One region of the Rhodospirillum rubrum ATCC 11170 genome, then DNA from elsewhere that is predicted to be linked to it. Evidence: predicted binding sites of a transcription regulator. Region 1 holds the regulator's gene; each other region holds the start of a gene.

Region 1 (2,268 bases):
AGCCCTGTTCGGCGCTTGATCCGATCGCGACGGCCAAGATCGAGGAGCTGATCGACGAGTTGCGCTCCAATTATACCATCGTCATCGTCACCCATTCCATGCAGCAGGCCGCCCGCGTCTCCCAGCGCACCGCGTTCTTCCACCTGGGCCGGCTGATCGAATGCGGTGATACGGAGACGATTTTCACCAATCCCCAGCACAATTTGACCCAGGGTTATATCACCGGCCGCTTCGGCTGATCCCCCGCCGGCCCCTCCCTTGCCGGGGAGCGGGTTGTTTTCGGTGGCCGGTAGGAGAAATACGGATGTCGACCGAGCACACCGTCCGGTCCTTCGACGAAGAACTCAAAACACTCGTCAAGACCGTGCTGCGCATGGGCGGGCTGGCCGAAGCCCAGCTTGCCAATGCGGTTCAGGCCCTGGTCCGGCGCGATAGCGATCTCGCCGGGCGGGTGGTTTCCGGCGATGGCCGCATCGACGCCATCGAACAGGAGATCAATGATTTCGCCATCCGCATGCTGGCCCTGCGCCAGCCGATGGCCGACGATCTGCGCGGCATCGTCGGCGCCTTGAAGATCTCCAGCGATCTGGAGCGGATCGGCGATTACGCCTCGAACGTTGGGAAGCGCACCCTTGTGCTGAACCAACTGGCGCCGGTCAAACCGGTCACGACCATTCCGACCATGGCCCGTCTGGTCCAGGACATGGTCAAGGATACGCTTGACGCCTATGTCGAGCGCGATCTCGACAAGGCGGTGATGGCCTGGTCGCGCGATGACGAGGTCGACGAGCTTTACACCTCGCTGTTTCGCGAACTCGTCACCTACATGATGGAGGATCCGCGCACCATCACCGCTTGTACCCACCTGATGTTCATCGCCAAGAACATCGAACGGATCGGCGATCACGCCACCAATATCGCCGAGACCGTGCATTACCTGGTTTCGGGAAATCCGCTACGCGCCGCCCGCCCCAAAGGAAGCGGTCAGGGCGAGTTCGGGGACACCCTTGATGACATTCAAGAGCTGAACCGATGAAATCCCATGTGCTGATCGTTGAAGACGAAGTCTCGCTGGTGACCTTGCTGCGCTATAACCTTGAGAAAGAGGGTTACCGGGTGTCCGAGGCGATGGATGGCGAGGAAGCCATGACCCTGGTCGCCGAGGATCAGCCCGATGTGGTGATCCTTGACTGGATGCTGCCGTCGCTGTCGGGGATCGAGGTCTGCCGCCAGCTGCGGCGCAAGCCGCGCACCCGCGATCTGCCGATTTTGATGCTGACGGCGCGCGGCGAGGAAAGTGACCGCATTCGCGGCCTCAATACCGGGGCCGACGACTATATGTCCAAGCCGTTTTCCATGCCCGAACTGCTGGCCCGGGTCAAAGCGCTGCTGCGCCGCGCCCAGCCGACCAGCGCCAAGGGCACGCTGAGCTATTCCGATGTGGTGATGGATCTGGGCGCCCATCGGGTGACCCGGGGGGGACGCTATATCCACCTCGGGCCGACGGAGTTCCGTCTGCTGCAGTTCCTGATGCAGAACCCGGGCGCGGTGTTTTCCCGCGAAGAACTGCTGAACGCCGTTTGGGGACCCGACATCTACGTCGAACCCCGCACCGTTGATGTTCATATCCGCCGTCTGCGCAAGGCGCTCAACGGCGAGGCCAGCACCGATCTGATCCGCACCGTCCGTGCCGCCGGCTACGCGCTTGATACCAACCCCGTCTTCTCCCAATAGGAGGGTCCGCGCCATGTCCCATGTCACCGTCTTGTGGAGCAGCCCCGATCTGGCAACCCTGGAGGCGGTCCAGGCCGTGGCCGGTCCCGTCAAGGCGCCGCGCGTGAAGCGCGGCACCGCCCATGGCCCGGCCGTTCTGGCCGCCGAGACCGCCGCCGCCCGCCCCCTGGCACCGCGCCCCGACGAAGCCTGAGCTTAAAAAGGAATCGATAACTTCCAGTGATCGAAGTTATCAGATCCATTTGTTGGACTGATTGGTCAGAGTGATCAAGGATCGCGCTCCGTTCCCCCCGGAGAAGGTCCGATGATGCGTTTCCGTTCCACCGCCGCCGTTTTGCCCGTTCCCCCCGCCGGAGTCATCGCGGGGATGTTCGCCGCCCTTCCCGGCCTTGGCTTGGCCTTTGCCGTGGCCGGGAGCGGGTTTTTGCTCCATCGCCTGCCGGGGCTCGACAGGATCAGCCCGCTGATCGTGTCGATCATCCTGGGCATGGCGGTCAATAGCCTGTGGGCGATGCCGCTGCGGGCCAAACCGGG
Region 2 (2,268 bases), 1.5 Mb from region 1:
TTGAACAAGGTATGGAAATTCACCGCCATGCGGTCCATCCCCGGATCGAGGTCGGCCATCGCCCGGCTCAGCGGACCGAGGAAGGGGAAGGCCAGGGCGCATCCGACCAGACGGTTGATCATATTGCCCAAAGGAAGCCGTCGGCTCGCCCGATCACCCCGGGCGCTTTCCAAAAGCGGATTGACGGCGCTGCCCAGATTGGCGCCCAGCACCATCGCCAGGGTGGTTTCGCCGCTAATGGCCCCGGTGTCGCCCAGGGTCATGATGAAGATCATCGCCGCCACGCTGGAATGGGCCGCCCAGGTGAACAGCGCGGCAAGCAGGGCGATAACCAGCGGGTCGGCGGTGATCGCCGCCAGAAGCTCGCCAAGCAAGGGCGCGCTTTCGATCGGCGCCATGGTTTCGATCAGCAGGTGAAGGGCGAGCAACATGAAGCCGAGCCCCAGGATGATCTGGCCGATGGGACCGGCCCGGCCGGGGCCGGCGCGTTTGGCCAGCAGATATCCCACCAGGATCAACACGGGAAAGACCAGGGTGATGTCGAAGGACAGCACCTGAACGATCAGGGTGGTGCCGATATTGGCGCCCAGCATCACCGCCAGGGCGCTCACCAGCGTGACCGTCCCTTCGGCGGCGAAGGCCGTCGCCATCAAGGCGGTGGCGGTGCTGCTTTGCAAAACGGTGGTGACGACGACCCCGGCGATCAGCGCATGAAACCGGGTGCGCAGGCTGGCGGCCAGGGCGGCTTGCAGACGGGTGCCAAAGGCCCGTATCACCCCGCCGTGGACCATGTGGATCCCCCACAGCAGGAAAGCGATCTCGCCGAGCAGGGTGATCAGGGTCTGGGTCGCGGTCATCGCAGCGCCTCCGTCCGGCGGGGGGCCGGGAGCGGACGAGAGGATCAAGGCGACCCTTCGCCGAGCGGAACGGGCGTGTATCCCCTGGAAGGGGTTAGGGGCACGTCGTGCGCTTTATATGGCAAAGGGCAGTCGCCGCATTCAAGGAGCGACTGCAACAAAACTGTAATAAGTCGTCTCGGACGGGGAATTTCAGGGCTTTTCGGGGGCCGGGGACGCGGGCTCGGACGCCTCGTCGTCTTCGATTTTGCGGCTTTTGCCGGGCTCGGGATCATAGGCGGAGCCGGGCGCGGATTGGGCGGCCTCGTCTTCCAGGGTGCGCAAGATCATGTCGAAGGCGCCATTAACCGTGGCGTGGCGGATATCGTTGCGGTTGCCGGCGAAGATGTGGCGGCGCACCACCACCGGCCCGTCGGCCAGGGCGCAGGCCATGAAGACCAGCCCGACCGGCTTGTCGGGCGAGCCGCCCTCGGGTCCGGCGATGCCGGTGACCGAAATGGCGATCGCCGCCTGGGAATTATTCAAAGCCCCTTCGGCCATCGCCTGGGCGACCTCGGCGCTGACGGCGCCATGGGCGGCCAGCATGTCCTCGGGAACGCCCAGCATCTGGGTCTTGGCCTCGTTGGAATAGGTCACGAAGCCGCGATCGACGCCGGCGCTGGAGCCGGCGACGGTGGTCAGGGCCGCGGTGATCAGGCCGCCGGTGCACGATTCCGCGGCCGCCAGCATGAAGCCCTTGGCACGCAGCGCCGCGAGGACCTGTTCGGCATGCAAAACCAGATCCTTGGGGAAGGGGGCGGTCATATCAAATCCTTATCGGTCACATAAAATAATGGACGTAAAGCGCCATCATACAAGTGGAATAGACGGCGGCGAACCCATCATCAAGCATGATGCCAAAGCCGCCGGGAACGCTGCGGTCGGCCCAGCAGGCCGGCCAGGGCTTGGTGATATCGCAAATTCGGAACAGCACCAAGCCAACCCCGTAAGCGAGCGGATCGAGGGGGGCGACGGCCAGGGTCAACCATTGCCCGGCCACCTCGTCGATGACGATGCGCTGGGGATCCTTTTCGCCCGACCGGCGGACATGGGCCTCGGCGGCCAGGGTGCCGATGACGAAGACGAGGGCGGCGGCCGGGGCCAGGGCCCAGGGACCCCAGGTCCAGGCGATCGCCCAGGCGAAGGGCAGGGCGGCGATGCTGCCCATCGTGCCCGGGGCCAGGGGGATCAACCCCGAGCCGAACCAGGTGGTCAGCGCCAAAAGGGGCCAACCGACGGCGGCGGTGGCGGCGGCCGGTGGCGCGTCGCCCTTGGCCTGAAGGATGGAAACGGTGGAGTCCGAGTCGGCGCTCGGCAGAAGGGGGGGGGCGTCAAGGGGCATGAAAAGGCTCGGGTCCGGGCGGCACACAAG
Region 3 (2,268 bases), 810 kb from region 1:
GGTGATGGGGGGGCTGATGGCCGCCCGTCAGGCGGGGATGGCGGTCAAGCTCAATTGCGTCGCCGCCAAGGGCCTGAACGACGGCGCCCATGTCGGGCTGGTCGATTGGGCGCACGGCAACGGCTTTGATATCACCTTCATCGAACTAATGCCGGTGGGCGACGGCGAAAGCCGCAAGGAGTTCGGCTTCCTGCCCCTTGAGAGCGTGCGCGCGGCCCTGGCGGCGCGCTGGACCCTGCTGGCCGACGACCATTGCTCGGGCGGTCCGGCGCGCTATCTGCGGGTGGCCGAAACCGGGCGGCGCGTCGGCTTCATCACGGCGATGAGCGCCGAGTTCTGCGGCTCGTGCAACCGGGTGCGCGTCGATTGCCGGGGGCGTTTGCACACCTGCCTGGGACGGAGCGGCCACCACGGCCTGAAGGCCGCCCTTGATCAGGGACCCGAGGCCCTGCGCGCCGCCATCTTGGGCGCCATCACCGCCAAGCCGCGCGCCCACGCCTTCCAAGAGGCCGCCTCGCCAACCCCGACCCCGGGGGCCTTGCCCGAGCGCACGATGAACGCCACCGGCGGCTAAAGCGGTTGGCTTGGGGCTTGCGCTTTTTTGGTCGCTTGCTCAAAAACGCCCGCGTATCCCGGAAAGGGATCGCGGGCGTTGTCGTGATCATTTGATGACGAATAGAAGAAGTTTTCGTTACAAAGCGGGTCTTGTAAGAGATAATGGTAAGTAAGGTATCGATAAAAAACTGTTATGTTATATAATAACGCAATTAAAGCTTGACATATTTAAGACACGTCATTCGTTTCTTGACCGTCGTGGGGTATTGGTTTTACTCCCAGCGCCAAGGGAACCGGAATGATCTGTACGAATTTTTCCGCGATCCCGTCAGAGCCCCTTTTGCTCCCGAGGAGATCTCCATGCGGACCCTTTGCGCGACCTTGATGCTCACCACCTGCCTGGGCACCGCCGCCCAGGCCGCCACCGTCTATCCGCTCGATCGGGCGACGATCCTCGCCGGCTCGCCCTTCGATCTGAAAGTCGAGTTCGACGGGGCCGTCAAAGCCGCCGACGTGACGGTGACCATCAATGGTCAGCCCGCCGCCAAGGTGTTGGGCAAGGACGTTCAGTTCGTCGAAAAGGAAGCGGGCACCGAGGCCTCGGCCGTACTGATCCGCGCCGCCACCCTGGCCAAGCCGGGCTCCTATACCCTGACCGCCAGCGCCGGGGCGGACACCAAAAGCGTCACCTGGGATGTTTACGGCACGCCGGCGACGGCCAAGGCCAAGAACGTCATCTTCTTCCTGGGCGACGGCCTGTCGGTGGCCCACCGCACCGGCGCCCGCCTGATGTCCAAGGGCATGACCGAGGGCAAGGCCAACGGCCGCCTGAACATGGACGACCTCGACCATATGGCCTTCATCGGCACCTCGGCGACCAATGCCGTCGCCACCGATAGCGCCAATACCATGTCGGCCTATATGACCGGCCACAAGACGGCGGTGAACGCCCTTGGCGTCTATGCCGACCGCACCGAGGACAGCCTGGACGATCCCCGCGTCGAGACCATTGCCGAGGCCCTGCGCCGCACCACCACGAAGTCGATCGGCGTCGTGGCGATGTCCGAGCTTGAAGACGCCACCCCGGCCGCCGTTTTCGCCCATACCCGCAAGCGGGCCGATAAGGCCAAGATCACCGAGATGATCTTCGATCTGAAACCCGACGTGCTGCTCGGCGGCGGCTCGGCCTTCTTCCTGCCCAAAAGCGTCCCCGGTTCCAAGCGCAAGGACGACAAGGACTATGTCGCCGCGTTCAAGGACGCGGGCTATACCGTGGCGACCTCGGCCAGCGAACTGGAAGCCGCCAAGGGCACCAATAGCGGCAAGATCCTGGGCCTTTTCCACACCGGCAATATGGATACCTATCTCGATCGCGTGCAGTTGAAGAAGGGCACCGTCGGCAAGTTCCCCGACCAGCCCGGTCTGGTCGAGATGACCACCGTCGCCCTGGGCCAGCTTGCCAAGAACCCGGACGGCTTCTTCCTGATGGTCGAAGGCTCGTCGATCGACAAGATGGCCCATCCGATGGATTGGGAACGCTCGATGGTCGAGACCATCGAATTCGATCAGGCGATCGGCGTCGCCCGCGAGTTCGTCAAAACCCATCCCGATACGCTGATCGTCGTCACCGGCGACCATACCCACGGCGTGTCGATCATCGGCACCATCGACGATAACAAGCCCGGTGCCGAGATGCGCGACAAGGTCGGCACC

Evidence for each region. Region 1 encodes PhoB, which activates phosphate uptake and scavenging genes when phosphate is short. Its sites were predicted from a motif close to TNTCATAAAACTGTCA; they were not measured.
Region 2: the regulator PhoB is predicted to act here: its motif matches at 1,011-1,026, upstream of RRU_RS09705 (Na/Pi cotransporter family protein).
Region 3: the regulator PhoB is predicted to act here: its motif matches at 776-791, upstream of RRU_RS06735 (alkaline phosphatase).

The regions. Positions count from the first base shown of each region.
Region 1 is NC_007643.1:715,352-717,619, forward strand. It holds gene pstB (phosphate ABC transporter ATP-binding protein PstB) at 1-239, shown strand, start outside; gene phoU (phosphate signaling complex protein PhoU) at 305-1,036, shown strand; gene phoB (phosphate regulon transcriptional regulator PhoB) at 1,033-1,734, shown strand; gene RRU_RS03150 (hypothetical protein) at 1,748-1,927, shown strand; gene RRU_RS03155 (YeiH family protein) at 2,039-2,268, shown strand, end outside.
Region 2 is NC_007643.1:2,167,010-2,169,277, reverse strand. It holds gene RRU_RS09705 (Na/Pi cotransporter family protein) at 1-857, opposite strand, end outside; gene RRU_RS09700 (CinA family protein) at 1,050-1,661, opposite strand; gene RRU_RS09695 (phosphatidylglycerophosphatase A family protein) at 1,678-2,238, opposite strand.
Region 3 is NC_007643.1:1,521,192-1,523,459, forward strand. It holds gene moaA (GTP 3',8-cyclase MoaA) at 1-574, shown strand, start outside; gene RRU_RS06735 (alkaline phosphatase) at 916-2,268, shown strand, end outside.